DNA from 3 places in the Streptomyces sp. NPDC047971 genome. Region 2 is predicted to be linked to each of the others. Evidence: riboswitches for the same ligand, from Rfam matches in the RefSeq annotation. Region 2 holds a riboswitch; each other region holds the start of a gene.

Region 1 (10,086 bases), on a different contig from region 2:
GTACCCCCGCCCGGCGAGCCCGGTCTGCAGGCGCTGCGCGCGGTCGAAGGCGCGCACGAACGCGGTCGCTCCGAGCCCCGCGAGCGAGCGCCAGGTCGCCGCCCGGGTGGTGAGCCCGAGCCGGGCCGCCTGCGCCTGCCGGATCTTGGAGATCGCGTCCAGCAGCAGGAAGCTGATCCGGTACATCACCAGCGCCACGTCCACCACGGGCGCCGGCACCCCGGCCCGCACCAGACGGGGCAGGACGTCCGAGACCGGTGTGGTGAACGCGAACAGCAGCACGCCCAGGGAGGCGGCCGAGGTCCGCAGCAGCAACTCGCCCGCATGCAGGGGACCGTCCGACGCGAGGGCGACGAGCCCCCGTGCGCCGCCGACCTCGAACAGCAGGGGGACGGCGCCCGTCACACAGAACCCCAGGGGGATCCGGAACGCCCTCCACAGCTGGCGCCCCGGCACCCCGGCGGGCCCGAGGAGCACGGCGAGCGTGGCCGCGGCGACGAGCACCGCGCCGGGCCAGGGCGGCAGGGAGATCGCGCACAGCGTCAGGCCGAACCCGAGCACGGCCTTCTCGCAGGGGTGACGGCGGCGCCAGCGACTGCTGTGCGCCGCCGCGTCGATCGGCAGCACGGCGCCTACTCGTCGCCGGACGCCGCCCGCAGCGCCCTCGCCTCGGCGCGCGCCTCGCCCTGCTTGCGGCCCCGGTGCACGCCGAAGTAGTACGCGAGCACACCGGCGCCGAGCGCCGCCTGGAGCGAGAACAGCGCCGACTCGATCTCGCCGGACGGCGGCTCGTACAGCGGGCTGAACCACGGCTCGTAGTCGGGGGCGATCTCCGTGATCGCCGCCTCCGCCTCGCCGTCGGCGCCGGCGAACGGCTCCTCCTTGTGGTCGCCCATCCCCAGCACCAGCGGGAGGACGGCCAGGGCCGCCACGACGAGCAGCAGCAGGGTGTTGATCTTCGCGTTCCGGCTCATCAGGCGCTCGCCTCCGCCTTCTCGGTCTTCTTCCGGGACGGGAGCAGGACCCCGAGCCGGGTCAGGTCCCCCTTGCTGGACTGCTTCAGCAGGCGCATCACGAGCACCGTGAGCAGCCCCTCGCTGACGGCGAGCGGCAGCTGCGTGACGGCGAAGATGCCTCCGAACTTGGCCAGCGCGCCGAGCACGCCGCTGCCCGGGTCGGGGAAGGCCAGCGCGAGCTGCACGCTGGTGACGCAGTAGGTGGAGATGTCGGCGACGAAGGCGCCGAAGAAGACGCTCACCATCAGCGGCACGTTGGACCGGCGGAGCAGCCAGTACGTGCCGAAGCCGGCCCAGGGGCCGACGATCGCCATCGAGAAGACGTTGGCGCCGAGTGTCGTGAGCCCGCCGTGGGCGAGCAGCAGCGCCTGGAAGAGCAGCGTGATCGTGCCCAGGACCGCCATCACGGGCGGCCGGAACAGGATCGCGCCGAGCCCCGTGCCCGTCGGGTGCGAGCAACTTCCCGTCACCGACGGGATCTTCAGCGCGGAAAGGACGAAAGTGAACGCACCGGACGCACCGAGCAGCAGGGTGGACTCGGGGTTGGACCTGACCTCACGGGTCAGCGCACGGACGCCGTGGACGACGAACGGAGCGGACGCGACGCCCCAGGCGGCCGCGTGCACAGGGGGCAGATACCCCTCGGCTATATGCATGGTTGGGAGACCCTCTCCAGCACCTCGTGGATGGACAACGCACCTTGGCCGGTCTCCTGGCTGACGGGTCATGCCGTCGCGGCTCCGCCTTCCCACACCGCCGCGGTCTCCCGCGGTGGTCCAGTGGCTTCCCCGGAGGGATGGAGCCGGACTTCCCGATCACAGTGGCGAGGGCCGCACCGGTTCCACACCGGTTTCCCGTACACCAAGGCGGTGTGACAGTAGTGGGTTGACCAGGCGCATCACAACACGGAGGCGTCGTGGGACGGTGTGTGACAGATCTCGCGCGCGCCCCCCTCACTCCTTTCGATACGTGTACGCCTCCGACGCGGCGGCCGTCACGGCGGCCAGATCCCCGCCCGCGCTCGCCGTCACGAGGGCGGCGACAGCGCCCTCGACGAACGGCGCGTCCACGAGCCGGGCGCCCTTCGGCAGCTCGTCCTCCTCGGCGAGGAGAGCCTTGACCGTCAGCACGGCGCTGCCGAGGTCGACGAGCAGCGCCACACCGGCGCCCCGGTCGACCTCGTGCGCCGCCGCGGCGATCAGGTCGGAGCTGGTGCCGAGAGCGCCGTCCGGTGTGCCGCCCGCGGGGGCGATCGGCGCGGTCGCCCCGCCGCCCGCGAGACCCCGGGCCAGCGAGGCGACGGCGGCGGCCACCTCCGCGCTGTGCGACACGAGGACGATCCCGACCGGCGCGGTCATGCGGCGGCCTCGGCGAGGGCGTCGACCAGCAGCGCGGACGAGGTGGCCCCCGGGTCCTGGTGTCCGACGGAACGCTCGCCGAGATAGCTCGCCCTCCCCTTGCGCGCCCGGAGCGGCACGGTCGCGAGGGCCCCCCGCTCTGCCGCCTCCCGGGCGGCCGCGAAGGACTCGCCGAGCCCCTCGGCCGCCGGAACGAGCGCGTCCAGCATCGTCTTGTCCCCGACGCGCGCCCCGCCGAGCTGTCCGACGGCGGCGACCCCCGCGGTCAGCGCCGCGGCCAGCTCCTCCCGCGTCACGCTCGGCGCGTCGCCGAGGGCCTTCCCCGTCCGCCGCAGCAGCGTCCCGTACAGCGGACCGGACGCGCCGCCCACGGTCGAGATCAACTGCCGCCCGGCGGCGACGAGTACGGCCCCCGGCGTCGCGGGCGGCTCCTTCCCCAGCGTGTCCGTCACGGCGGCGAAACCGCGCCTCAGATTGGCCCCGTGGTCGGCGTCGCCGATCGCCGAGTCGAGCTCGGTGAGACGGTCGGCCTCGCGGTCGACGGCGGCCGCGGCGACGGACAGCCAGCGAAGGAAGAACGCGGCGTCGAGCTCGTTCGTCCCGGACACCCGGCTCACCGGCCCCAACGCAGCGCGGGCGTCTGCACGGGCGCGTCCCACAGCCGCAGGATCTCCTCGTCGGCCTCGCACAACGTGACGGAACAGCCGGCCATGTCGAGCGAGGTGACGTAGTTCCCCACCAGGGTCCGGGCGACCGGCACCGCTCGCTCGGTCAGGACGCGCTGGACCTCGGCGTTGAAGCCGTAGAGTTCGAGCAGGGGAGTGGCGCCCATGCCGTTGACCAGGGCGAGGACGGGTCCCGACGGCCGCAGATCCTCCAGTACGGCATCGACGGCGACGTCCGCGATCTCCCGAGAGGTCATCATCGACCGCCGCTCACGCCCCGGCTCGCCATGGATCCCGATGCCCAACTCCAACTCACCGGGCGGTAGTTCGAAGGTCGGACTGCCCTTGGCCGGGGTGGTGCAGGCGCTCAGGGCCACCCCGAAACTCCGCGACCGTTCGTTCACGCGCCGGGCGATCGCCTCCACCCGCTCCAGCGGCGCGCCCTCCTCGGCGGCGGCCCCGGCGATCTTCTCCACGAAGAGCGTGGCCCCGGTCCCGCGCCGCCCGGCCGTGTACAGACTGTCGGTCACCGCCACGTCGTCGTCGACGAGCACCCTGGCGATCTGGACGCCCTCGTCCTCGGCGAGCTCGGCGGCCATCTCGAAGTTGAGGACGTCCCCGGTGTAGTTCTTGACGACGAACAGCACCCCGGCCCCGCTGTCGACCGCGGCGGCGGCACGCACCATCTGGTCGGGCACCGGCGACGTGAAGATCTCTCCGGCGCATGCGGCCGACAGCATCCCCGGCCCCACGAACCCCCCGTGCAGGGGCTCATGCCCGGACCCGCCCCCGGACACCAGCCCCACCTTGCCGTCCACGGGAACGTCACGACGGAGCACGACGCGATGCTCGACGTCGACGGTGAGTTCGGGATGCGCGGCGGCCATCCCCCTCAGCGCGTCGGCGACGACGGTCTCCGGAACATTGATCAGCATCCTCATGGGTACCTCCTGGCGAGATCGGCAGGCGAGCCACTGAGCCGGCTGGTCGCATTATCGACGCAGGGTCGGCGGCGCGCACGGGTGCCTCGCGGGTCTGATCCGGCCAAGCCCTGCCACGGCTGCGGTCACGGCGGGACGAGTGGGGGAGGCCGTCGCTTCCGCTGAGCCGAGGCGGCGGGCGTAGGCCGCGGCGGCGGGGGCCGATGGCGCCGAGGCCCTGATGCGCCGCCACGTCCGCGGCATCCGGGTCGAACGCTCCGACACATACGGCAGCGTGATGTGGGTAGCCGCGTCGCAAGCAGGTGACCGGCTCACCGGCCGGGCACCCGTCGCATGCCCGTGGAAGAGCCGCGAGCGTCGCCCCTCCTGCCCAGGGACTGCGCCCCTCGCGTCCAGGGACCGACCGAGCGGCCGTGGCCCCGGGACGCCCGGAGACACGGCGAGGCAGCCGAGCGGGACTTCGGCTCATCCGTTCCACCGCAGGTGGGCCCGGCCGATTGTCGGCGTTCCGCCACACACCCTGAAAGGCAAGGCCGTGAGCGACAACGACATCTGGGTCTACCATCCCGCCTCGGGGCACCAGCGAGGGATCGACCTCGTCGGTTACAAGGTCGAGGCGACCGACGGCGGCATCGGGAAGGTCAGCAAGCATGCGGACGAGGTGGGCTCGGCCCATCTCGTGGTCGACACGGGTGTGTGGATCTTCGGACGACACGTTCTGCTGCCGGCCGGCACGATCAAGCAGATCGACACCGCCACCGAGACGGTCCACGTGGCCCGGACGAAGGAACAGATCAAGGACGCCCCCGAGTTCGACGAGATGAAGCACGCGGAGAATCCCGGCTACCTCGAGCAGTTCGCCCGGTACTACGGCCAGCCGCACATGTAGCGGTACGACCGTGCCGTCAGTAGCCGCGCCAGATGTTGTCGAACGCCGAGTCCTCGATCGCCCTGCGCTGTCGCACGGCCCCCAGCTCCTGGACCGCGTCCCCGACGGCGGCCAGCACCGTGGCGACCGCGTCACCCGCGAGCTCCGGGGTGTCCTCAGCCGGTGCGTCGCGCATGCCGAGCACGGCCGCCAGGGCGGCGAGCACGGGTTCGCCCGCCGACCAGCGCTCCTCGGCCCGGCGCCGTGCCGACGCGTCGACCGGCTGCGCCGCCCCGGCCCTCAGCGGGTTCCGGCGGCGTGGCGGGGGCGTCAGGCCCGCCCGCGCCAGGTCGTCCGCGTAGGCCGAACAGAGCCCGCGGCCCCTGCGCCACAGCCAGTCCTCGACCGACTCGTACGGCTCCTGGCGCCTGAGCGCCACGACGGCTTCGTCCAGCAGCCCGTCCCCGGTGGGAGCCTGGGCCCCCGGCAGGATGCGGTCGCCGTCCACGACCAGGGCCTCGGCTTCGACGAGGTCCACCACCTCGGCTCCGGCCAACGCCAGTGACAGGTCGCCCCGCTCCACGGGGCGGTCGGGCGTCACCGCCAGAGCGACGATGGCAAGGTCCCGTGCTGTGGTCATGAGCGGCTCCACGGTCGGTCGGCCGAAACGGGGGAGCGCCGGGCCGTGCCGGGCGCCCCCGGTCGATTCTCGCCGGACTCACGCCGTCGTGCGCCCTGTCGCGACCGTTTCCTTCACCGGATCGTCAGACGCACGCCTCCGCGCCGTGCCCGCCTCAGCCGCCGTGAGCGGCGGCGTAGTTGCGGAGGAAGAGCGCCTCGACCCGGGCCATGTGCTCGATCTCCGAGGGGTCGACGCTCTCGTTCGGCGCGTGGATGAGGCACCGCGGCTCCTCCACCCCCATCAGAATGATCTCCGCCCGCGGGTACTGCTCGGCGAGGATGTTGCACAGCGGGATGGAGCCGCCCTGCCCGAGGAAGGCGAGGGGCTTGCCGTAGACCTCGCTCATCGCCTCGCCGAGGGCCGCGTAGGCCGGCCCGTCGGTCGCGGCCCGGAACGGGGCTCCCGAGCTCTCCGACTCGATCGACACCTGGACGCCCCACGGCGCCGCGTCGTCGAGGTGCCTGGCGAGCGCGGCGGATGCGACGGGCGCGGACATGCCGGGCGGGATCCGCAGGCTCACGCGGGCCCGCGCGGTGGCGGGGACGGCGGCGGCCGACCCGACGACGGGCGGGCAGTCGATGCCGAGCACGGTGACGGCGGGGCGTGCCCAGAGCCGGTCGGCCACCGAGCCCGTTCCGGTCAGACCGACCCCGTCGAGGACGCCGGCGTCCTCCCGGAACCGCTGCTCGTCGTAGCCGACTCCGTCCCAGACGCCTTCGCAGTCGAGGCCCTCGATCCTGGTGGCCCCGGTCAGCGGGTCCCGGAGCGTCGAGAGCATCTGGACGAGGGCGGCGAGCGCGTCCGGTGCCGGGCCGCCGAACATCCCGGAGTGCACCTCGCCCCGCAGGGTCTCCACCGTCACGACGACGTTGGCGAGGCCCCGCAGCGTGGTCGTCGCGGTGCCGACGCCGACCTCGGCGTTGCCGGTGTCGCAGACGAGGAGCGCGTCCGCGGCGAACTCCTCCGGGTGCTCGGTCACGTACCGTTCCAGTCCACCCGTCCCCTGCTCCTCCGAGCCCTCGGCCACGAACCTCAGCCCGACGGGGATGTCGTCGCCCAGCGCCCGCAGCGCGGTGAGGTGCATGACGATGTTGCCCTTGCAGTCCGCCGTGCCGCGCCCGTACCAGCGGCCGTCGCGCTCGGTGAGGGTGAAGGGCGGTGTCGTCCACGCGGCGTCGTCGAGCGGGGGCTGGACGTCGTAGTGGCAGTAGAGCAGCACGGTGGGCGCGCCGGGAGGCGGTGGGCGGTGCCCGAGGACCGCCTGGCTCCCGTCGGGGGTCTCCACCAGGCGTACGTCGCTCAGCCCGGCCGCGGCGAAGGCGTCCGCCACCCACCGGGCCGCCCTGCGGCACTCCTCGGGCGGGTACTGGCGGGGGTCGGCGACCGAGGGGATGCCCACCAGCTCGGTGAGGTCCGCCTTCGCCCGGGCCATGAGGTCCGAGATCCGCGCCGCGAGGCCGTCGTCCGCCATGCTCAGCTTCTCCGTACGGTGTCGTCGGTCTTCAGGTCGTCCAGGCCCTCGTCGAAGTCGTCGAGCTGGTCGGGGCAGTACACCTCCAGCACGATCCGCTCGATCGCGACCGCCTTGGTGTCGGCGATGACCGGGCGCGTGCCCGGGCCGGTGGCGCCGTTGGAGAGCTGCTGGACCTTCCACAGGGCGTTCCTGAGAGCGGCGCCCGGGTCCTCGCAGACCGGACCGCCGTCCGTCCCGAGGATGCTCTCGGTGATGTCCGTGTCCGGCGCGGGATAGCCCGCCGCGACGAGCTTCTCGCTCAGCTCGTTGGCCTTCTCCGCCGTCTGGTTGTTCTTCCGGACGGCGCTGTACTGGACGAGTCCGACGATCACGAGACCGACGAGGACCACGATCGCGCCGATGTAGATCCACTTGTGCTCGGAGGCGAACCGGGTGGGGCTCACGACACCTCCTCCTTCGCGGCGTCCGTGCGCCATTCGGGCTTGCGGAACCTGAGGAACAGCCAGGGGATGAGCAGCCCGAGGACGCCCAGGCCGCAGCCGATGAAGAGGACGTACGACCAGACGCTGCTGCCGCCGAACTGCGAGGGCGGGATGAACCCGATCGCGAGCGCCGCGAGCGACGCCAGCAGGCCGACGGTGCAGATCAGTCCGAGCGCGGGCGCGCGGTATCCGCGGGGGTGGTCGGGCTGCGTCTTCCGCAGCCGGACCGCCGCGACGAACATCAGCAGGTAGACGATCAGATAGACCTGCGTGGTGATCGTCGAGAAGATCCAGTAGACGCTCGACACGTTCGGGATGAGGGCGTACATCAGCGCGATCACCGAGGTGACGACGCCCTGGGTGACGAGGATGTTCTGCTGGACTCCGTACCTGTTGAGCTTCTGCAGGAACGGCGGCAGGTAGCCCTCGCTGCGCGAGATCTCGAGCAGGCCCTTGGACGGTCCGGCCAGCCAGGTGAGCATCCCCGCGAGGGAAGCGGAGATCAGCATGACGGCGGCGATCGGGGTCATCCAGCCGACGTCGAAGTAGGAGAAGAACGCCTCGAACGCCTGCATCACACCGGCCGTGAGGCTGAGCTGGTCCGCCGGCACCACCCAGCTGATCGCGAGCGCCGGGAGGATGAAGATCAGCAACACCAGGATGACCGCGAGGAACATCGACTTCGGGTACTCCTTCGCCGGGTCCTTCAGCGAGGAGACGTGGACCGCGTTCATCTCCATGCCCGAGTACGACAGGAAGTTGTTGACGATGAGCACGAGGCTGGCCAGGCCCGTCCACTGGGGGAGCAGGTGGTCGGCGTTCATCGGCGCGGCCGAGGGGTTGCCCTGGCCCAGGAAGACCATGCCGAGGACGACGAGGATGGTGCCGGGGATCAGCGTCCCGATGACCAGCCCCCAACTGGCCAGTCCCGCCAGGGCCTTCGTGCCGCGTGAGGAGACCCAGACGCCGGTCCAGTACAGCACCATGATGACGATGGCGGTGTAGACGCCGTTGGAGGCGAGGGCGGGGTCGATGATGTACGCGATCGTGGAGGCGACGAAGGCCAGCAGGCTCGGATAGTAGAAGATCGTCATCGCGAACTGGCACCAGACCGCGAGGAAGCCGAGCGGCTTCGACAGCCCCTCGCTCACCCAGCGGTACACGCCGCCGGTCCAGCCGGACGCGAGCTCGGCGGAGACCAGGGCGGTCGGCAGCAGGAACACGATGGCCGGGACGAGGTAGAGGAAGACACAGGCCAGTCCGTACACGGCCATGGTGGGGGCGGCACGCAGACTCGCCACGGACGCCGTCGTCATCAGGGCCAGCGTCACCCACGTCATCGTCGGAGCCGTCGCGGTCCTCGTGCTCTCACGGGCCACCGGCCTGGGCGTGTCCGCCGGTACGTCCATCGAACTCATAGATCCTCCCGCACGGGCGACTCGGGTGCCGCCAGTCTTCGCAGGGGAGGGGCCACGCGCACCACGGGTCGGCCATCGGAGTGACCCCCGGGGGCCCGGGAGGCCGGAGGTACGGCCTCCGGCCTCCCGGGCCGGAGTCCCGCCTCGGACGGCCCGCTATCCGGCGGCGGCGACGACGGTCGGCGCGGCACCGGCCGATGCCGGGCCGGCGCCGGCCGCGTCCGGCCCGGCATCGACCGCATGCGGCCCGCCATCGACCGGCGTCGGCCCGGCATCGGCCGCGTCCGGCCTCGCCCGCCGCGCCTCCTCCTCGAAGGTTCGGAGCAGATCCGCCGCCACGCTCACCGCGATCGTCGCCGGTTCCTTGCCGGTGATCCCGGCGATGCCGATCGGGGTCTTGATCCGGTCGATCACGGCGTCGTCGTGGCCGCCCTCGGTGGCCAGGCGGTGCCGGAAACGCGCCCACTTGGCCGCCGAACCGATCAGTCCGATCGAGCCCAGGCCGGGGGTGCGCAGCGCGGCGTCGCACAACGCGGCGTCCTCGGCGTGGTCGTGGGTCATGATCAGGGCGTGGGTGCCCGGCGGCAGCTCCGCGAGCACCTCCTCGGGCAGCAGCGGTACGTGATGCACGTGGACCCGTGCCACCGCGTCCGCCAGCACCGCGAGCCGTTCCTCGGTGAGCACGTCCGGGCGGGTGTCGACCAGATGCAGGTCGAGGTCGTGCCGGGCGAGGATGCGGGCCAGCTCCAGCCCCACGTGCCCGACCCCGAAGACCGCCACCGCCTGGACCACCGGGAGCGGTTCGAGCAGCACGCCGACCGCTCCGCCACAGCACTGCACGCCGTGCCGGCCGGTGACCTTGTCGTTCAGAGCGAACTCGATCAGCTCGGACTCCGGGCCGGGCGAACCGATCAGCTCGCGCGCCCGGTCGATCGCGACGGCCTCGATGTTGCCGCCGCCGATCGATCCCCAGGTCTCGGTCCGGCCCACGACGAGCTTGGCGCCGGCCCGACGGGGCGCGTGGCCGCGCACTGTCGCGACGGTCACGAGCACGCCGGGTTCCCGGCGAGCCCGCAACCGCGCGACCGCGGTGACCCAGGTCATGTCAGGCATGACTCAGAGCACTCGTGCCGGTGGGGACCTCGCCGTCGCCGCGAACGCGGCCGTTCCCGGCGCTCCCGC
Region 2 (10,086 bases):
GCCCCGACGGCGGGACGGTGACCGCCCCTCGCCGGGTCGGGATGCTCCGCCAGGACACCGGCCTGCCGGACGACCCCCGCACGCTCGCCGCGGCGTTCGGACCGGGCCGGGAGGAGGAACTGCTGCGGCTCGGGCTCTTCCGGGCGGCCGATCTGTCCACGCCGGTACGGGAGTTGTCGACGGGCCAGCGGCGCAAGCTGGAACTGGCCCGCCTGGTCGGCCGCCCGTCGGACCTGCTCCTCCTCGACGAACCGACCAACCACCTGGCGCCCGGGCTGGTGGAGGAGCTGGAGGCCGCCCTCGCCACCTACCCGGGCACCCTGGTGATCGTCACCCACGACCGCCGGATCCGGGCCGGATTCCGGGGCCGGCGACTCGACCTGGCCCCGGCCCACGCGACGTCCGTGTAGAGGGTCAGCCCTCGGCGCCGTCCTCCAGGTCGCCCTCCGTGTCCAGGAAGACCTGGCGCAGGGCGGCCAGGGTCTCCGGGTCCGGCTTCTCCCACATGCCGCGCGACTCGGCCTCCAGGAGGCGCTCCGCGATGCCGTGCAGGGCCCAGGGGTTGGCCTCCTTCAGGAACGCCTGGTTCTCCGGGTCGAGGACGTACGTCTCCGTGAGCTTGTCGTACATCCAGTCGGCGACCACACCGGTCGTCGCGTCGTAGCCGAAGAGGTAGTCGACCGTCGCCGCGAGCTCGAACGCGCCCTTGTAGCCGTGGCGGCGCATCGCCTCGATCCACTTCGGGTTGACCACCCGGGCACGGAAGACCCGCGAGGTCTCCTCGACGAGGGTCCGCGTGCGGACCGTCTCCGGGCGGGTGGAGTCGCCGATGTACGCCTCGGGCGACTGGCCGGTCAGCGCCCGGACCGTCGCCACCATGCCGCCGTGGTACTGGAAGTAGTCGTCCGAGTCGGCGATGTCGTGCTCGCGGGTGTCCGTGTTCTTCGCGGCCACCGCGATCCGCTTGTACGCCGTCTCCATCTCCGAGCGCGCCGGACGGCCTTCGAGACCGCGGCCGTACGCGTAGCCGCCCCAGACCGTGTACACCTCGGCGAGGTCCGCGTCCGTGCGCCAGTCGCGCGAGTCGATCAGCTGCAGGATGCCCGCGCCGTACGTCCCCGGCCGGGAGCCGAAGATCCGGGTGGTCGCCCGCCGCTCGTCGCCGTGCTCCGCCAGATCGGCCTGCGCGTGCGCCCGGACGAAGTTGTCCCCGGCCGGCTCGTCGAGCGAGGCGGCCAGCCGCACCGCGTCGTCGAGGAGCCCGATGACGTGCGGGAACGCGTCCCGGAAGAAGCCCGAGATGCGCAGCGTCACGTCGATGCGAGGACGTCCCAGCTCGGCGAGCGGGATCGGCTCCAGACCGTTCACCCGGCGCGAGGCGTCGTCCCACGTCGGGCGGATGCCGAGCAGGGCCAGCGCCTCGGCCACGTCGTCGCCCGCCGTGCGCATCGCGCTCGTCCCCCACAGGGAGAGACCGACGGAGGTGGGCCACTCGCCGTTGTCGGAGCGGTAGCGCTCCAGGAGCGAGTCGGCGAGCGCCTGGCCGGTCTCCCACGCCAGACGGGAGGGGACGGCCTTCGGGTCGACGGAGTAGAAGTTCCGGCCGGTCGGCAGCACGTTCACCAGACCGCGCAGCGGCGAACCGGACGGGCCGGCCGGCACGAAGCCGCCGTTCAACGCGTGTACGGCGTGCGCGAGTTCGTCGGTCGTCGCCGACAGCCGCGGCACGACCTGCTCGCAGGCGAAGCGGAGCACGGCCCGGACGTCGTCCCCGTACGCGTCGGCGACCTCGGCGACCGCGTCCACGGACCAGTCCGCCGCCTCCATCGCCTCGACCAGCTCCCGCGCGGTCGCCTCCGCCTGGTCGGCGGTGGTCCGGGTCGCGGCCGACTCGTCCAGGCCCAGGGCCTCGCGCAGACCCGGCAGGGCCTGCGTACCGCCCCAGATCTGCCGGGCGCGCAGGATCGACAGCACGAGGTTCACCCGCGCCTCGCCCACCGGCGCCCCGCCGAGCACGTGGAGACCGTCCCTGATCTGCGCGTCCTTGACCTCGCACAGCCAGCCGTCGACATGCAGCAGGAAGTCGTCGAAGCCGTCGTCCTCCGGGCGGTCCTCCATCCCCAGGTCGTGGTCGAGCTTCGCCGCCTGGATCAGCGTCCAGATCTGCGCGCGGATCGCGGGCAGCTTGGACGGGTCCATGGAGGAGATCTGCGCGTACTCGTCGAGCAGCTGCTCCAGGCGCGCGATGTCGCCGTACGAGTCGGCGCGCGCCATCGGCGGCACCAGGTGGTCGACGAGCGTGGCGTGCACACGGCGCTTGGCCTGCGTGCCCTCGCCCGGGTCGTTGACCAGGAACGGGTAGACCAGCGGGATGTCGCCCAGCGCGGCGTCCGGGCCGCAGGCGGCCGACAGGCCCGCGTTCTTGCCGGGCAGCCACTCCAGGTTGCCGTGCTTGCCCAGGTGGACCATCGCGTCCGCGCCGAAGCCGCCGTCCTCGGCGCGCGCCGCGATCCAGCGGTAGGCGGCCAGGTAGTGGTGGGACGGCGGGAGATCAGGGTCGTGGTAGATCGCGATCGGGTTCTCGCCGAAGCCGCGCGGCGGCTGGATCAGGATCAGCAGGTTCCCGCGCCGCAGCGCGGCGAGGACGATGTCGCCCTCCGGATTGCGGGACCGGTCGAGGAACATCTCGCCGGGCGCCGGACCCCAGTGCTCCTCGACCTCCTCGCGCAGCTCGGCCGGGAGCTGCGCGTACCAGCGCTTGTAGTCGGCCGCCGGGATGCGGACCGGGTTCTTCGCCAGCTGCTCCTCGGTCAGCCAGTCCTGGTCGTGCCCGCCGGCCTCGATCAGGGCGTAGATCAGCTCGTCGCCGTCGCCGGAGACCAGGCCCGGAATGTCCTCGACCGGACCGAAGTCGTATCCCTCCTCCCGCAGTCGGCGCAGCAGCGCGACGGCGGAGGCGGGGGTGTCCAGACCGACCGCGTTGCCGATCCGGGAGTGCTTGGTCGGGTACGCGGACAGGACCAGGGCGAGCTTCTTCTCGGCGTTCGGGATGTGGCGGAGCCGGGCGTGACGGACCGCGATCCCGGCGACGCGGGCGGCCCGTTCGGCGTCGGCGACGTACGCGGGCAAACCGTCCTCGTCGATCTCCTTGAACGAGAACGGAACGGTGATGAGCCGGCCGTCGAACTCGGGGACGGCGACCTGGCTCGCCGCGTCCAGCGGGGAGAGACCCTCGTCGTTCTCCTCCCAGGCCGCGCGCGAACCGGTCAGGCAGAGCGCCTGGAGGATCGGCACGTCGAGCGCGGCCAGCGCGCCCGCGTCCCATGCCTCCTCGTCGCCGCCGGCCTGCGCCTCGGCGGGCTTGGTGCCGCCCGCCGCGAGGACGGTGGTGACGACCGCGTCGGCGGTGCGGAGCCGGTCGAGCAGCTCCGGCTCGGGGGCCCGCAGCGAGGCCACGTACAGCGGGAGGGGCCGGGCGCCGGCGTCCTCGATCGCCCCGCACAGCGCGTCCACGAAGCCGGTGTTCCCGCTCATGTGGTGGGCGCGGTAATAGAGCACGGCGACGGTGGGGCCGGTGGACGTGCGCGCGGTGCGCTCCAGCGGGCCCCAGGTCGGGGCGGCCGCCGGGGACTCGAAGCCGTGACCGGTGAGCAGAACGGTGTCGGAGAGGAAGCGGGCCAGCTGCTCCAGGTTCGCGGGGCCGCCGTGCGCCAGGTAGGCGTGCGCCTCGGTGGCGACACCGACGGGGACGGTGGACGCCTCCATCAGCTGGGCGTCGGGGGCCTGTTCGCCGCTGAGGACGACCATCGGCTTCCCGGCGGCGCGCACCGCGTCGAGGCCGTCCTCCCAGGAACGGAGGCCGCCGAGGAGGCGGACGACGACGAGCTCGGCCTCGGCCAGGAGGCCGGTCAGGTCGGCGAGGGGGAGACGGGCGGGGTTGGCGAAGCGGTACTCCACCGGGCCGCCGGCCGCGCGGGCGCTGAGCAGGTCGGTGTCGGAGTGCGACAGCAGCAGGAGCATGGCGAGCGCAGGCCTTCCTCGGGGTTGTCCGCGCCCCGGGTGGTCGTATGGACGGCGGGAGTTCCTGACTCACCGGTCCCGGGGTCGTGCTCGCGCACGTCCGGGCCGGCTCACAGTGGCGGGACCGCGCCGGATTCTCACCGGGCTTCCTCCCCGGGGTCCTGGGACCCCATGCCGTCTGCATAGTAGATCGTGCGGTCGACGGGCCGGTGCGGGTGGCGGAGTCGGCCGGATCACACCGCGGGCGGGACCGTCGTCGCGACGCCGCGACGACGGGCGAGGACCGGACGGTGCGCGGGAGGCGCCCCGGGCGGCGGGACCGAGGCGCTCCGGGCGACGGTGGCCCGGCGGCCCGGCCGGATCGCGGCCGGTGGGGGGATCCTCATGGCCGGATCGCGGCCGGTGAGGGCTTCCTCGTGGCCGGATCACACCCGGTGGCCGCCCGGTGGCCCGTCGGTATGCTCGCCGCCATGCCGCCCACCCCGCCCCCGACGCCCGACCCGGGCGAACCTCGCATACGGGACCGTGGCGACGCGTGCCCCGGGGCGCTGCGCCTGCACTCCGCCGACGACGGCCGCCTCGCCCGACTCCGCCTGCCCGGAGGTTGTTTGACCCCTCGTCAGGTCGAGATCCTGGCCGGCGCGGCGGAGACCCTGGGCGACGGGCGACTCAGCATCACCTCCCGCGGCAACGCCGAGCTGCGCGGCCTCGCCGACGACTGCGGGGCGCGGCTCGCGGCGCTCCTCGCCGAGGCGGGCCTGCTGCCCTCCCCCACCCACGAACGCGTCCGCAACATCGTCGCCTCCCCGGCCTCGGGTCTCGACGGACTCGGCGCCGCCGACGTGCAGTTGTGGGCCCGCGAACTGGACGCCCACCTGCGCTCCGCGCCCTGGGCGGCGGCGCTCTCCGGCCGGTTCCTCTTCGTCCTCGACGACGGGCGGGGTGACGTCGCCGGGCTCGGCGGCGATGTGACCTTGGTCGCACTGGGCCGGGGCGAGGCGCGGCTGCACGTCGGCGGGCGAGCCGTCCGGCTCGCCGGCTCCGACGCGCCCAGCGCCGCCCTGGCGGCGGCGGGCGGCTTCCTGACCGCGGCGCGGAAGGCCGGAACCGGCGCCTGGCGCGTCAGGGAACTCCCGGAGGAGTACCCGGTCGACCTGGCGGAGTCGGGGGTGCGAGGCGAGCCCGTACCCGCGCCGGAACTCCCCCAGGGACCTCCCCCGTCTCCCGGCGTCCTCGGGCCCGCCGCCCTCTCCGTGCTCGCCCCGCTCGGACGGCTCACCGCCGCCCAGCTGCGGGCGCTGCTCCCGGCCGACGAGGTGCGGCTCACGCCCTGGCGCGGGGTCGTCGTGGCCGGGGCCGGCGCCGACCGGCTGCCCGCCCTCGACGCGGCCGGACTCGTCACCCGCCCCGACTCCCCCTGGGCGGGCGTCACCGCCTGCACCGGACGGCCCGGCTGCGCCAAGTCGCTCGCCGACGTCCGCGCGGACGCGGCCCCCGGCCCCGCGCACCGCCCCACCGGCCGCACCCTCCTGCCCGTGCACTTCTCCGGGTGCGAGCGCCGCTGCGGACACCCTCACGGCGCCTGGACCGACGTCCTCGCCACCACCGGCGGCGACTACCTCGTGGACGGCGTCGCCACCCCCCGTACCTCCCTGCCCGAAGCAGTCGCAACGGCCCGCACAACGAGATGAGCGAGAACGACACGATGTTCGCCTACGAGAAGGACGGCGCGGAGATCTACCGCCAGTCCTTTGCCACGATCCGCGCCGAGGCGGACCTCGCGGACCTGCCCGCAGACGTCGCCACCGTCGCGGTCCGCATGATCCACGCCTGCGGCATGACCGACCTCGTCCGCGACCTCGCCTACTCGCCGCAGGTCGTCTCCCGCGCCCGCGCGGCCCTGCGCGCCGGCGCCCCCATCCTCTGCGACGCGCAGATGGTGGCCAGCGGAGTGACCCGCAAGCGGCTGCCCGCCGACAACGACGTGGTCTGCACCCTCTCCGACCCCGCCGTGCCCGCCCTCGCCGCCGAACTCGGCACCACCCGCAGCGCCGCCGCCCTCGAACTCTGGCGCGACCGCCTCGAAGGCTCCGTCGTCGCCATCGGCAACGCGCCCACCGCCCTCTTCCACCTCCTGGAGATGGTCGCGAAGGGCGCGCCCCGCCCGGCCGCCGTCCTCGGCATACCGGTCGGCTTCATCGGCGCCGCCGAGTCCAAGGACGCCCTCGCCGCCCAGACCCTGGGCCTCGACTACCTCGTCGTACGGGGCCGGCGCGGCGGCAGCGCGATGACCGCCGCCGCGATCAACGCCATCGCGACGGAAGCGGAGATCCAGGCATGAGCGCGCAGACGACCGGCAGCGGGACCACGGGCGACGGCGGCGACGTGACCGCGCCCGGCAAGCTGTACGGAGTCGGCCTCGGCCCCGGCGACCCCGACCTGATGACCGTCGCCGCCGTGAAGGCCATCGCGTCCGCCGACGTCGTCGCGTACCACTCCGCCCGCCACGGCCGCTCCATCGCCCGCTCCATCGCCGCCGGACACCTCCGCGAGGACCACATCGAGGAGCGGCTGATGTACCCGCTCACCGTGGAGACCACCGACCACCCCGGCGGCTACCGCGGCGCGCTCGACGACTTCTACGAGGAGGCCGCGGCCCGCCTCGCCGCCCACCTGGACGCCGGCCGCACCGTCGCCGTGCTCGCCGAGGGCGACCCGCTCTTCTACGGCTCGTACCAGCACATGCACAAGCGGCTCGCGGACCGCTACGACACCACCGTCATCCCCGGCGTCACCTCCGTCAGCGCCGCCGCCGCACGGCTCGGTGAGCCGCTGTGCGAGGCGGAGGAGGTCCTGACGATCATCCCCGGCACTCTGCCCGAGGACGAGCTGACGGCCCGTATCGCCGGCACCGACTCGGCGGTCGTGATGAAGCTCGGCCGCACCTTCCCGACCGTGCGCCGCGCCCTGGAACGCGCCGGCCGGCTCGGCGACGCGCGGTACGTGGAGCGGGCGTTCATGGCCGGCGAGCGGACGGAGACCCTGGCCGAGGTCGACGCGGAGACGGTGCCGTACTTCTCGGTCGCCGTCCTGCCCTCCCGCATCGACGCCGTCACCCCCGAGACCCGGGAGACCGTCGGCGAGGTCGTCGTCGTCGGCACGGGACCGGCGGGAGCGCCCTGGCTGACGCCCGAGTCGCGCGGCGCCCTGGTCAACGCCGACGACCTGGTCGGCTACACCACCTACCTCGACCGGGTCCCCGCGCTGCGCCCCGGCCAGCGCCGGCACGGCTCGGACAACAAGGTCGAGTCCGAGCGGGCCGAGTTCGCGCTCGACCTGGCCCGGCGCGGGCGCCGGGTCGCGGTCGTCTCCGGCGGCGACCCCGGTGTCTTCGCCATGGCGACGGCGGTCCTGGAGGTGGCGTCGGAGGAGCGGTACGCGGACGTTCCGGTACGGGTCCTCCCGGGCGTGACGGCCGCGAACGCGGCCGCCGCAGCGGCGGGCGCCCCGCTGGGCCACGACTACGCGACCCTCTCGCTCTCCGACCGGCTCAAGCCGTGGGACGTGATCGCCGCCCGCCTGCGCGCCGCGGCCGAGGCGGACCTGGTCCTGGCGCTCTACAACCCGGGGTCGAAGTCCCGCACCCACCAGGTGGCGGCCGCCCGCGACCTGCTGCTCGAACTCCGCTCCCCCGAGACCCCGGTGGTCGTGGCGCGGGACGTCGGCGGCCCGGAGCAGTCGGTGCGGGTGGTGACGCTGAAGACCCTGGAGCCGTCCGAGGTCGACATGCGCACGCTGCTCCTGATCGGCTCGTCCCAGACGCGCGCGGTCGAGCGCGGCGACGGCCGCACGATCACCTGGACCCCCCGGCGGTACCCGGAGGGCTGACGGGGAAGGCCGCGGTGGCGAGGCCGCGGGCCTCCGTGCGAGGGCGGCGGCCTTCCCACGGCCTTCGTGCCAGGGCGGCGGCCTTCCCACGGCCTTCGTGCCAGGGCGGCGGCCTTCCCGCCGCCCTCCTCGTCGCCGCGAACGCCCACGGCCGGTCTCAGAAGCCCTCCAGGCCCCGCACCCAGGCGGCCGCCTCCTCCGGGGAGGCGGCCGTTTCCACCCCCTCCGGCACCGGCGGCCTGCGGACGACGACCACCGGGACGCCCGCCTCCCTCGCCGCGCGGAGTTTCGGGGCCGTCGCCGCGCCGCCGCTGTCCTTCGTCACGAGGACGTCGATGCCGTACCGGCTCAGCAGCTCCCGCTCCCCCTCCAGAGTGAAGGGGCCCCGGTCCAGGAGGACTTCGGTGCGCGCCGGCATTTGGGGCCCGGGGGCGTCGACCGACCGCACGAGGAACCACTGCGGGCACGCGGCGAACGCGGCGAGTCCCATCCGCCCGGTCGTCAGGAACACCCTCTCGCCGAGCCCGCCCACCACGCCCGCCGCCTCCTCCAGCGAGGCGACCTCGTGCCAGTCGTCGCCCTCCACCCGGACCCAGCCGGGGCGGCGCAGGGCCAGCAGGGGAACATGGGCGGTGGCGGCCGCCCGGGCCGCGTTGAAGCTGATGTTCTCCGCGAAGGGATGGGTGGCGTCGATGACCGCGTCCACGTGGTGTTCGCGCACCCAGGCCGCCAGTCCGTCGACCCCTCCGAAGCCCCCGACGCGTACCTCGCCGGGCGGCAGCCGGGGCTCGGCGACGCGTCCGGCGAGGGAACTGGTGACACGGACGCGGGGGTGCAGGGCCGTGGCGAGGGCGCGCGCCTCGGTGGTGCCGCCGAGAATGAGTACGTGCACGGGAGTCCATTCATGAGTGCCGGCGACAGTCCGGGCGGCGGGCGCGACGCCCAACTCAAGCACACGGGTCTGCGGCCGGGCTGGACGACCGGCGCCTGTGCGACGGCGGCGACGACCGCCGCGTACACGGCGCTGCTGACCGGCGACTTCCCCGACCCGGTGACGATCACGCTGCCGAAGGGCGGGCGTCCGGCGTTCGCGCTGGCGGCGGAGGAGCTGGGCCGGGGCACGGCGATGGCCGGGATCGTGAAGGACGCGGGCGACGACCCGGACGTGACGCACGGCGCACTGGTCCGGTCGACGGTGCGGGCCTTGCCCGCCGGGTCCGGTGTCGTCTTCCGGGCGGGGCCGGGCGTCGGCACGGTCACGCTGCCCGGTCTGCCCCTGGAGGTGGGCGAAGCGGCGATCAACCCGGTCCCGCGGCAGATGATGCGCGCCCATGTGGCGGAGGTCGCGGCGGCACACGGCGGTTCGGGCGATGTGGAGATCACCGTCTCGGTCGACCACGGCGAGGAGATCGCCCGCTCCACCTGGAACCCGCGGATCGGCATCCTGGGCGGGCTGTCCATCCTGGGGACGACGGGCATCGTCGTGCCGTACTCGTGCTCGGCCTGGATCGACTCGATCCGCCGCGGGGTGGACGTGGCCCGGGCCGCGGGTCTCACCCATGTGGCGGGGTGCACGGGCTCGACGTCCGAGAAGACGGTGTCGACGCTCTACGAGCTGCCGGAGATCGCGCTGCTGGACATGGGGGACTTCGCGGGGGCGGTGCTGAAGTACATCCGCCGCCATCCGGTCGACCGGCTCACGATCTGCGGCGGCTTCGCGAAGCTGTCCAAGCTGGCGGCGGGCCATCTGGACCTGCACTCGGCGCGCTCGCAGGTCGACAAGGGCTTCCTGGCGGACCTGGCCCGCACGGGCGGCGCGCCGGAGGCCCTCGCCGAGGAGATCGCCACGGCGAACACGGGCCTGGCGGCCCTCCGCCTCTGCGAGGCGGCCGGCGTCCCTCTCGGCGACCTGGTGGCGGCCCGCGCCCGGGACGAGTCCCTCACGGTCCTGCGTGGCGCACCGGTGGCGGTCGACGTCATCTGCATCGACCGCGCGGGCACGGTGGTGGGGCGGTCGGAGGCGGCGGGACCGTAACGGCCGGGCCGTGGTGAACAGCGCCTCGGTGCCATGGGCTGTCGCCGATGAGCCGGGCCGCGGTCAGGGGCCCGGCGCGGAGGCTCGGCGGCCGCAGGACACCGGATGCGCCGGGTCCGCCGCGAACCTAGGCTGGCGAGGGC
Region 3 (10,086 bases), on a different contig from region 2:
AGCGCACGGGATACGGCTCGGCCGCCTTCGCCGCCCGCAGGATGGAGGTCGTCCCCGGCTTCGACTTCTCCGAGGTGCGCATGGACACCAGCGGGGCGGTCACCGTCACCACCGGCACCATGAGCCACGGGCAGAGCCACGAGACCACCATGGCGCAGATCGTCGCCGACGCGCTCGGCGTCGACCTCGCCAAGGTCAAGCTCCACCAGGGCGACACCGACCGTGTCACCTACGGATGGGGCAGCTTCGCCAGCCGCTCGATCGTCGTCGGCGGCAGCGCGGTCGGTCTGGCGGCGGGCAGGCTCGGCGACAAGCTCCGCGCGATCGCGGCCGCCGCGTGGGGCATCTCCCCGGAAGAGACCGCGCTGGGGCACGGCCGGGTCCGCCGCCTCGACGACCCCGAGACGACGCTCACGTACGAACAGCTGGCGGACACCGCCTACCTCAAGGCCCATCTGCTGCCCAAGGACATCGAGCCCGGCCTCGCCGCCACCGCGGTCTTCGACGTCTTCGACGACGGCACCTTCTCCAACGCCACGCACGGCGTCGTCGTCGAACTCCACGAGGGCACCGGTCAGGTGGAGATCCTCGCGTACGTCTGCGTCGAGGACTGCGGCGTGGCGATCAACCCGCAGGTCGTGGAGGGCCAGTGCCGGGGCGGCATCGCCCAGGGCATCGCGGGCGCGCTGTTCGAGCAGGTCACGTACGACGACCAGGGGGAGCCCTCGGCCACCGGCTTCATGGACTACAAGGTGCCCACCGCCCACGAGATCCCCGACGTCTCGATCCACCACATCGAGACCCCGTGCGCGTTCACCGAGACGGGCGCGAAGGGCGCGGGGGAGGGCGGCACGATCGGGGCCCCCGCCGCCGTGCTCAACGCCGTCAACGACGCGCTGCGGCCCACCGGCGTCGAACTGGACCACACGCCCGTCACCCCGGAGACCGTCCACCGCGCACTGACCGCGCGAGCACACGCACCCGCAGCACTGGAGCCCACACCATGACCGACACCAGCGCCCTGGGCGACGACGTCCAGCTGCTCACCCTCGACGTCAACGGCACCTCGCACGACGTGATCACGGCGCCGCGCCGCACGCTCGTGGACGTGCTCCGTCACGACCTGCGGCTGACGGGCACCCATGTCGGCTGCGAGCACGGCATCTGCGGCGCATGCACCGTGCTCGTCGACGGGCTCCCGGCCCGGGCCTGCCTGATGTTCGCCGCCCAGGCGGAGGGAGCGCGGATCAGGACCGTCGAGTCCCTCTCCGGCCCGGGCAGCCCCTGCGCCCCCGGCCCCTGCCCCGGAGCCGGCCCCGGAGTCGGTCCCGCCACCGCCACCGCCACCGCCACCGCCTCCGCCTCCGCCACCGGCCCCGCCCCCGCCCCCGCCACCGGCTCGGGTGAACTCGGCGATCTCCAGCGGGCCTTCACCGAACACCACGCCCTGCAGTGCGGCTTCTGCACCCCGGGCTTCCTCATGCTCGCCGAGGGCTTCCTCGCCGAGCGGCCGGAGGCGACCAAGGAGGAGATCAGGGAGGTCGTCGCCGCCAACCTGTGCCGGTGCACCGGCTACCAGACCATCGTGGAGGCGATCGACGCCTGCGCGACCGCCCGGCGCGCCCAACGGGCTGCGTGCTCCGAGGAGACCCCGTGCAACTGATCAACACCGTTCCCGTCAAAGCCGCGCCCGACGCGGTGTTCGCCCTGGTCAGCGACGTCCAACGGGTGGCCTCCTGCATGCCGGGAGCCGCTCTCGAAGGCCGTGAGGGCGACGCCTGGCGCGGCGCCGTCAAGGTCAAGGTCGGTCCGATCACGGCCGCCTACGCCGGCACCGTGCGCTTCCTGGAGGTCGACGCCGAGAAGCGACGCCTGCGAGTCCACGCCATGGGCGCCGATACGCACGGCAGCGGTGATGCCGAGGCCGAGGTCTCGCTGGAGGTGCTGCCGGCCCCCGACGGCGCGCAGCTGAACCTGACCACCGACCTGGTGATCCGGGGCAAGATCGCCCAGTTCGGCAAGGGCGCCATCGCCACCGTCTCTGACCGGATCCTCCAGCAGTTCGCCCAGAACCTCGGCGACCTCCTGCTCGGCCCGGCCGGTACCGCGGGCTCCGCCGCCGCCGTTCCGGCCGGGTCCACCGCCGCGGCCGTCGCGCCCACCGCCGCGACGGCCGAGCTCGACGGGCTGTCGTTGATCGCCGGCCCGGCGCTGAGGAAGTACGGTCCGGTCGGGGCCGCCTTCCTGCTCGGGCTGTTCCAGGGCTGGCTCCTGGGCAGGCGCCGATGAATGCCGGACTCTACGGTGCGCGCACCGACCGCACGTACCGGACGGCCGGTTTCGGCTCCCCGGTCCGGCGGGGCGGTCGCCCCGCGATCGTCGTGGTGGACCTGACCCGGGGCTTCACCGAGGACTCCTACCCCTCGGGCACGGACCTCACCGAGGTCGTGGCCGCGACCGCCCGTCTGATCGAGGCGGGGCGTGCGGCGGACGTGCCGGTCGTCTTCACCGCCATCGCCTACACCGAGGCCGAGGCGACCGGCGACTCGATCGCCTGGCTGCGCAAGGCACCGGGCCTGCGAGGGCTCGTCGAGGGCAGCGACGCGGTGGCCGTCGACCCGCGGCTGCCGATGCGGCCCCAGCACGACGTGCTGGTGGTGAAGAAGGGGGCCTCCGCCTTCTTCGGCACCAGCCTCGCCGGCACGCTGACAGCCCGCGGCTGCGACACCGTCGTGGTGTGCGGGGCCACGACCAGCGGCTGCGTGCGCGCCACGGCCGTCGACGCCGTCCAGTCGGGCTTCTCGGTGCTGGTGCCCGGCGCGTGCGTGGGCGACCGGGCGCAAGGCCCCGCGGAGGCGGCGCTCTTCGACATCCAGGCCAAGTACGGCGACGTCATCGACCTCGAGGACGCCGTCCGTTACGTCGGCAACCCGTCCACGCCCGACACGCGGGCTCGTTCATGAGGAGGGATCCCGTGCCCCAGCGCTCCGTGCCGCAGGCCGCGCTCGCCGATCTGGCCGACGTTCCGGCCACCAGCCGGTGGGTCCGTTCCGGCGCCGTCCGGCTGCACGCGCTCGACTACGGCGGCGATCTGCCTCCGCTGGTCGTCCTGCCCGGCATCACCAGCCCCGCCGTCACCCTGGACTTCCTCGCCCGTGAACTGACCGACCTGGTCAGGCCGGTGGTGCTGGACGTACGCGGCCGGGGACTGTCGGACGACGGCGAGGGCTACGGAGTCGAGGAGTACGCCGAGGACACCGAGGCCCTCATCGACGGTCTGGGACTGGAGCGTCCGCTGCTGTTCGGGCACTCCATGGGCGCGCGGATCGCGGCCGTCGTCGCGGTACGGGCCAAGGCGGCCGTGCGCGGCGCGGTCCTGGCCGACCCGCCGATGAGCGGGCCGGGCCGGGGACCGTACCCCACCGGCCTGGAGACCTTCCTGCGACAGCTGTCCGAGGCCCGCCGCGGAACGGACGCCGACGAGGTGGCCGCCTCCTGGCCCACGTGGCCCCGACGGGAGCAGGAACTGCGGGCGCGCTGGCTGTCCAGCTGCGCCGAGCAGGCCGTCGTCGGCACGCACCACGCCTTCGAGCACGAGGACTTCTTCGCCTGGTGGCCCCGGGTCCCGGCACCCGTCACCCTGCTGTACGGGGCCGACAGCCAGGTCGTCACCGCCGCCGGGGCCGAGGAAGCCGCCCGCACGAACCCGGCAGCCGCCCTGCACGCCGTCCCCGGCGCCGGGCACATGATCTTCTGGGACGCCCCGACGGACGCCCTCGCCACCCTGAGGACGGCCCTGAGCGTCCTCCTCGGTCCGACCGAGACCGGTCCCGGGCAGCCCGGCACCCGCCCCGGTTCCGGCTCCCGGCGGAGTGCGTAAGGGTGGTCGCGCCCGATACCGCACCGGCCGTCGAGGCCGCGGCTCAGGCCCCGGCCGCCCTGACCGCCGCTCCCGGCTACCAGGTGCGCCGGCTCTACCAGGCGTACCTCGCCGCGTGGCTGCGGGAGGTGGATCCCGTACTCACCGGTCCGCAGTTCGCCGTACTCCAGACCGTCCAGGAGTGCCCCGGACGCGACCAGCGGTCCCTGGCCGCCGCCGTGGCGCTGGACACCTCGACGATGGCGGACGTGGCCCGGCGACTGGAGAACCGGCGTCTCATCACACGCCGCACCGCGGCCGACGACGGCCGCCGCAAACTGCTCCACCTCACGGAAGAGGGCGAGCAGCTGCTCCGCGCGGCCGACCACCGCGCACGGGCGCTGGACCGGCGCCTGATGGAGCCGTTCGGCGACACCGCACACCAGACCCTTCTGCACACGCTCACGTCCCTCGCCGACCACTGGGTGGGACTGGCCGACGCCGCAACCGGAGGACAGAACCCATGACGGACCATCACATCGGCATGATCGTGCCCAGCTCCAACCTGACCATGGAGACCGAACTGCCGCGGATGCTCAGCGCCCGCGAGGCCGTCGAGCCCGACGACCGCTTCGTGTTCCACAGCAGCCGGATGCGCATGAAGCACGTCACCCCCGAGGAACTGCGCGGGATGAACGCGCAGACCCAGCGCGCCGCACGCGAACTGGCCGACGCCCGGCCGGACGTCGTGGCCACCGCCTGCCTGGTCGCCATCATGGCGCAGGGACCCGGCCACCACTGCGTGGCGGAGGAAGAGATCACCACCGTGCTGCGCGGCGAAGGCGCGGACGCCCCGGTGGTCTCCAGCGCCGGCGCCCTGCTCAGCGGCATCGGCGCCCTCGGCGCCCGGCGCGTCGCCCTCATCACGCCGTACATGAAGCCGCTCACGGCGCAGGTCGTCGACTACATCGAGGACGCCGGCATCGAGGTGGTCGACTCCCTCAGCCTCGAAGTGCCCGACAATCTGGCGGTCGCCCGGCTCGACCCGGCCGATCTGCGCCGGCACTGGCGGCGCCTCGACCTGAGCCGGGCCGACGCCCTCGTGCTGTCGGCCTGCGTGCAGATGCCGTCCCTCGCGTCGATCCAGCCGGTCGAGGACGAGGCGGGGCTCCCCGTCCTGTCGGCGGCCACGGCGACGGCCTTCCGCATCCTGACGGAGCTCGGCCTGCCTCCCGTCGTACCGAACGCCGGAAGTCTGCTCGCCGGGCGGGTCCCGGCGGCCCGGTCGTGAGCCGAGGGGCGGACGGACCGGCGGGGACGAGAGGATCCGGCTCGTGCGTGACGTGATGGAACCCCTGCTGTCCTGGTGGACCGAGGGCAGGGCGGCGGCGGTGGCCACGGTCGTGGCCACCCACGCCTCCGCGCCCCGGCGCCCCGGTGCCGCGATGCTGGTGGGACCCGCGGGCGAGGCGGTCGGCAGCGTCTCCGGCGGCTGCGTCGAGGGCGCCGTCTACGAGTTGGGCCGGGAGGCGCTCGCCGGGGCGCCGCCGGTGCTCCAGCGGTACGGAGTCTCCGACGGTGGCGCCTTCGAGGTCGGGCTGACCTGTGGCGGCACCCTCGATGTCTTCGTGGAGAAGGTCGACCGCCGGAGCTTCCCGCAGTTGGCCGAGGTGGCCGAGACGGTACGGGCCGGACGGCCGGTCGCGGTGGCCACCGTGATCGCCGGGCCGCCGGAACGCCTCGGCCGCCGCCTGGTCCTCCTGCCGGACCGGGTGGCGGGCTCCACCGGCTCGGAGCGGCTGGACCGTCTCGTACGCCAGGACGCCCGAGCGCTGCTGGAGGCCGGCCGCTCGTCCGTGCTCCGCTACGACGCGCGGGGAGCCTGTCGGGACGGAGACCCGGACGCGGCCGGCGCGGGGATCCGGGTCTTCGTCGAGTCCTTCGCGCCGCCGCCCCGGATGATCGTGTTCGGCGCCGTCGACTTCGCGGCGGCCCTCGCACGGACGGGATCGCTCCTCGGTCACCGGGTCACCGTGTGCGACGCGCGTCCCGTCTTCGCCACCGCTGCGCGGTTCCCCGGCGCGTGGGAGGTGGTCGTCGAGTGGCCGCACCGGTACCTCCGCGCGGAGGCGGAGGCCGGGCGGATCGACGGGCGGACCGCGCTCTGTGTGCTGACCCACGACCACAAGTTCGACGTCCCCCTGCTGGAGGTGGCGCTGCGCCTGCCCGACGTCGGCTACATCGGGGCGATGGGCTCCCGCCGCACCCACCTGGACCGATGGGACCGGCTGACGGCGGCGGGGCTGACCGAGGCCGAACTGAAGCGGCTGTGCAGCCCGATCGGCCTGGACCTCGGAGCCCAGACCCCGGAGGAGACCGCCGTGTCCATCGTGGCCGAGATCATCGCGACGAAGGGAGGCGGCAGCGGACTCCCGCTGACCGACCGGCCGGGCGCGATCCATCCCGATCAGGGACTCTGACCGCGCCCGGCCGCCCCGTCCGCGACGACCACCGGGCCCGCCCGCGACAACCACGGCGCCCGCCCGCGACGACCACCGTGCTCGGCCGTCACCCGCTCTCGCTCGGCGTCGGCCGTGCGTGCTTAAGTAGGCCCATGGCCGACCAGACCCCGCCCGCCGAGACCACCCCGGAGATCCCCGCCGCCCTGACAGCCGCGCCCGGCTATCAGGTCCGCCGCCTCTACCAGGCGTACCTCGCGGTGTGGGCGCGGGAGGTGGACCCGGTGCTGACGGGGCCCCAGTTCGCGGTGCTGCAGACCGTGGAAGCCAATCCCGGCCGTGACCAGCGTTCCATGGCCGCCGCCGTCTCCCTGGACACCTCCACCATGGCCGATGTGGCCCGCAGACTGGAGAACCGCGGCCTGCTCGCCCGCCACACCGCGGCCTCCGACGGCCGTCGCAAGCTGCTGTACCTCACGGACGCCGGCCGCGAGACCCTGCGCGAGGCCAACGACCGGACCCGGTCGCTCGACAAGATCCTCCTGGAGTCCTTCGGCGAGGGGGAGCGCGCACCGCTCGTCGCCACGCTCCAGGCGCTCGCCGACCACTGGGAGGGGCTGGCGGAGGGCTCGTGACCCACGCCGGCGGGCGATGACGGTGTGATCGCGCCACGCCGCGGGGGAGGGGTGGACTTACTAGGACGTCCAACTATATGTTCGTGACAAGCCCGCGGTGCAGGGAAGCCGGTGTGAATCCGGCGCGGTCCCGCCACTGTGACCGGGGAGCGTGCTCTTCAGCAGGTCAGGCCACTGACGGAAACCATCCGTCGGGAAGGCCGGAGAGCGTGCGCTGATCCGGGAGCCAGGATACCGGCCGTGGGGTGTTCCGTGTTGTCCACGAGGATGGAGCAGACACGCATGGCACCGGTACGTGACCACGACCCTGGTGATCCGGCGGAGTACCCGAACCCCGAGGCCCTGTCCCCGCGTTCGTGACTCGACGAGGGCGCCCTCGCCCTCCCCTGTCTCGCGGAAGGACCCGCGTGCGCGCACCCCGATCGGTGCCGTCCTCGCGGCCCTGGCCGCGCCTTCCTCGGATCCGTACCTGACGAGAGCAGGCTTCGATGGTCCGCGAACTCACCCATTTCATCGGCGGAAAGCACACCCCCGGCACGTCCGGTCTCTTCGCCGACGTGTACGACCCCAACACCGGCGCCGTCCAGGCCAGGGTGCCCCTGGCCGGGCGCGCCGACACCGAGGCGGCGATCGCCGACGCGGAGGAGGCCCAGCGCGAATGGGGCCGGTGGAACCCGCAGCGACGCGCCCGCGTCCTGCTGCGGTTCCTCCAACTCGTCGAGGGCGAAAGGGAATCACTCGCCCGACTGCTCTCCGCCGAGCACGGAAAGACCGTCGCCGACGCCCACGGCGATCTGCAACGCGGCCTGGAGGTCGTGGAGTTCGCCGCCGGGATCCCGCACCTTCTCAAGGGCGAGTTCACCGACAACGCCGGCGCCGGCATCGACGTGCACTCGCTCCGCAGCCCGCTGGGCGTCGTCGCCGGGATCACCCCCTTCAACTTCCCGGCGATGATCCCGCTGTGGAAGGCAGCGCCGGCCCTGGCCTGCGGAAACGCGTTCATCCTCAAGCCCTCCGAGCGTGACCCCTCCGTACCGCTGCGGCTCGCCGAGCTGTTCCTGGAGGCCGGACTGCCGCCCGGTGTGCTGAACGTGGTCAACGGCGGCAAGGAGGCCGTCGACACCCTCCTCGAAGACCCCCGCGTCCAGGCCCTCGGCTTCGTCGGCTCCACCCCGATCGCGGCGCACATCTACGCCACCGCGGCCGCGAACGGCAAGCGCGCCCAGTGCTTCGGCGGTGCCAAGAACCACATGATCGTGATGCCGGACGCCGACCTCGACCAGGCCGCCGACGCGCTGATCGGCGCCGGCTACGGCTCCGCGGGAGAGCGCTGCATGGCGATCTCCGTCGCCGTTCCCGTCGGTGAGGAGACCGCCGACAAGCTGGTGGCGAAGCTGAAGGAGCGCATCGCCTCCCTGCGTATCGGCACCTCCGACGACCCGGACGCCGACTTCGGTCCCCTCGTCAGCCGGGACGCCCTGGACCGGGTCGATCGCTACGTCGGCATCGGCGTCGACGAGGGAGCGGAACTCGTCGTCGACGGGCGGGGGTTCACCCTTCCCGGGCACGAGAACGGCTTCTTCGCGGGAGCCTCGCTCTTCGACCGCGTCACCCCGGCCATGCGGATCTACCAGGAGGAGATCTTCGGCCCGGTGCTGTGCGTCGCACGGGCCGCCGACTACGAGGAGGCCCTGCGGCTGCCGAGTGAGCACCCGTACGGGAACGGCGTGGCCGTCTTCACCCGCGACGGGGACACCGCCCGCGACTTCACCCGCCGCGTCAGCGCCGGCATGGTCGGCGTCAACGTCCCCATTCCGGTGCCCGTGGCCTACCACACCTTCGGCGGCTGGAAGCGGTCCGGATTCGGCGACCTGAACCAGCACGGGCCGGACGCCATTCGCTTCTACACCCGCACCAAGACCGTCACCTCGCGCTGGCCCTCCGGGGTCAAGGAAGGCGCGAGCTTCACCATCCCGACGATGGGATGAGCGCGATGACCACACTCACCGAGGACCAGCTCGCTCTCGCCGACGTCACCCTGGACTTCGCGCAGGAGCAGCTCGCCCCGCACGCCGTGGCCTGGGACCAGGACAAACACTTCCCCGTCGACGTCCTCCGCAGAGCCGCCTCGCTCGGCCTCGGCGGCGTCTACGTCGGGGAGGAGCACGGAGGCTCAGGACTCACCCGCGCCGACGGCGTCCTCGTCTTCGAGACCCTGGCGACCGGCTGCCCCTCCATCGCCGGGTACCTCTCCATCCACAACATGGTCGCCTGGATGATCGACCGGTACGGCAACCCCGACCAGCGAGCCCGTTGGCTGCCGGAGCTCTGCTCCGCCGCGGCCCTGGGCAGCTACTGCCTCACCGAACCGGGCGCCGGTTCGGACGCCGCCGCGCTGCGGGCCCGCGCCGAGCGGGACGGCGGCCACTACGTCCTGAGCGGAGTGAAGCAGTTCATCTCCGGCGCCGGCGCCTCCGACGTGTACGTCGTCCTGGCCCGCACCGGGGGCGCGGGCCCGCGCGGGATCTCCGCGTTCGTCGTCGAACGGGGGGACGCGGGCGTCTCCTTCGGCGCGAACGAGCGCAAGATGGGCTGGAACGCGCAGCCCACCCGGCAGGTCGTCCTCGACGGCGTGCGGATCCCCGCCGACCGGCGGCTCGGCGCCGAGGGCGAGGGCTTCCGCATCGCCATGCACGCTCTCGACGGCGGCCGGCTCGGCATCGCCGCCTGCTCCCTCGGCGGCGCCCGGAGCGCCCTCGACCGCAGTCTCGTCCACCTCGCCGACCGCGAGGCCTTCGGCGCCCGGCTGCTCGACGCCCAGGCCCTGCAGTTCCGGCTGGCCGACATGGCGACCGAACTCACCGCCGCCCGCGCGCTGGTCCGGCAGGCCGCCGAGGCACTCGACGACGGCGATCCGAAGGCGTCCCAACTGTGTGCCATGGCGAAGCGGTTCGCCACCGACACCGGCTTCTCCGTCGCCGACCGGGCCCTTCAACTCCACGGCGGATACGGCTACCTCAGCGAGTACGGCCTGGAGAAGATCGTCCGCGACCTGCGCGTCCACCGGATCCTGGAAGGAACCAACGAGATCATGAACGTCATCGTCGCCCGCGGCCTGACGGAGCACCTGCGA

Evidence for each region. A riboswitch is a leader RNA that binds a small molecule or an ion and turns the genes downstream of it on or off. The one in region 2 is predicted to bind cobalamin.
Region 1: another riboswitch for cobalamin. It lies ahead of AB0D99_RS03635 (energy-coupling factor ABC transporter permease); the one in region 2 lies ahead of cobN (cobaltochelatase subunit CobN).
Region 3: another riboswitch for cobalamin. It lies ahead of AB0D99_RS03435 (CoA-acylating methylmalonate-semialdehyde dehydrogenase); the one in region 2 lies ahead of cobN (cobaltochelatase subunit CobN).

The regions. Positions count from the first base shown of each region.
Region 1 covers NZ_JBEZNW010000002.1:233,007-243,092, reverse strand. Annotated here, with positions in the region: gene cbiQ (cobalt ECF transporter T component CbiQ) at 1-627, opposite strand, end outside; gene AB0D99_RS03640 (energy-coupling factor ABC transporter substrate-binding protein) at 633-974, opposite strand; gene AB0D99_RS03635 (energy-coupling factor ABC transporter permease) at 974-1,672, opposite strand; cobalamin riboswitch at 1,701-1,897, opposite strand; gene AB0D99_RS03630 (PTS fructose transporter subunit IIA) at 1,970-2,374, opposite strand; gene dhaL (dihydroxyacetone kinase subunit DhaL) at 2,371-2,982, opposite strand; gene dhaK (dihydroxyacetone kinase subunit DhaK) at 2,988-3,980, opposite strand; gene AB0D99_RS03615 (PRC-barrel domain containing protein) at 4,516-4,869, shown strand; gene AB0D99_RS03610 (GPP34 family phosphoprotein) at 4,886-5,488, opposite strand; gene AB0D99_RS03605 (dipeptidase) at 5,643-7,001, opposite strand; gene AB0D99_RS03600 (hypothetical protein) at 7,004-7,447, opposite strand; gene AB0D99_RS03595 (APC family permease) at 7,444-8,904, opposite strand; gene xdhC (xanthine dehydrogenase accessory protein XdhC) at 9,061-10,008, opposite strand; gene xdhB (xanthine dehydrogenase molybdopterin binding subunit) at 10,010-10,086, opposite strand, start outside.
Region 2 covers NZ_JBEZNW010000010.1:153,094-163,179, reverse strand. Annotated here, with positions in the region: gene abc-f (ribosomal protection-like ABC-F family protein) at 1-410, shown strand, start outside; gene cobN (cobaltochelatase subunit CobN) at 415-4,020, opposite strand; cobalamin riboswitch at 4,056-4,214, opposite strand; gene AB0D99_RS13155 (cobalamin biosynthesis protein CobG) at 4,479-5,711, shown strand; gene AB0D99_RS13150 (precorrin-8X methylmutase) at 5,726-6,361, shown strand; gene AB0D99_RS13145 (precorrin-2 C(20)-methyltransferase) at 6,358-7,908, shown strand; gene AB0D99_RS13140 (cobalt-precorrin-6A reductase) at 8,066-8,800, opposite strand; gene AB0D99_RS13135 (cobalt-precorrin-5B (C(1))-methyltransferase) at 8,813-9,943, shown strand.
Region 3 covers NZ_JBEZNW010000002.1:195,681-205,766, reverse strand. Annotated here, with positions in the region: gene AB0D99_RS03480 (xanthine dehydrogenase family protein molybdopterin-binding subunit) at 1-1,007, shown strand, start outside; gene AB0D99_RS03475 ((2Fe-2S)-binding protein) at 1,004-1,663, shown strand; gene AB0D99_RS03470 (SRPBCC family protein) at 1,654-2,289, shown strand; gene AB0D99_RS03465 (isochorismatase family protein) at 2,286-2,963, shown strand; gene AB0D99_RS03460 (alpha/beta hydrolase) at 2,960-3,880, shown strand; gene AB0D99_RS03455 (MarR family winged helix-turn-helix transcriptional regulator) at 3,883-4,386, shown strand; gene AB0D99_RS03450 (aspartate/glutamate racemase family protein) at 4,383-5,150, shown strand; gene AB0D99_RS03445 (XdhC/CoxI family protein) at 5,194-6,339, shown strand; gene AB0D99_RS03440 (MarR family winged helix-turn-helix transcriptional regulator) at 6,474-6,953, shown strand; cobalamin riboswitch at 7,032-7,211, shown strand; gene AB0D99_RS03435 (CoA-acylating methylmalonate-semialdehyde dehydrogenase) at 7,442-8,941, shown strand; gene AB0D99_RS03430 (acyl-CoA dehydrogenase family protein) at 8,938-10,086, shown strand, end outside; gene AB0D99_RS03425 (enoyl-CoA hydratase/isomerase family protein) at 10,086-10,086, shown strand, end outside.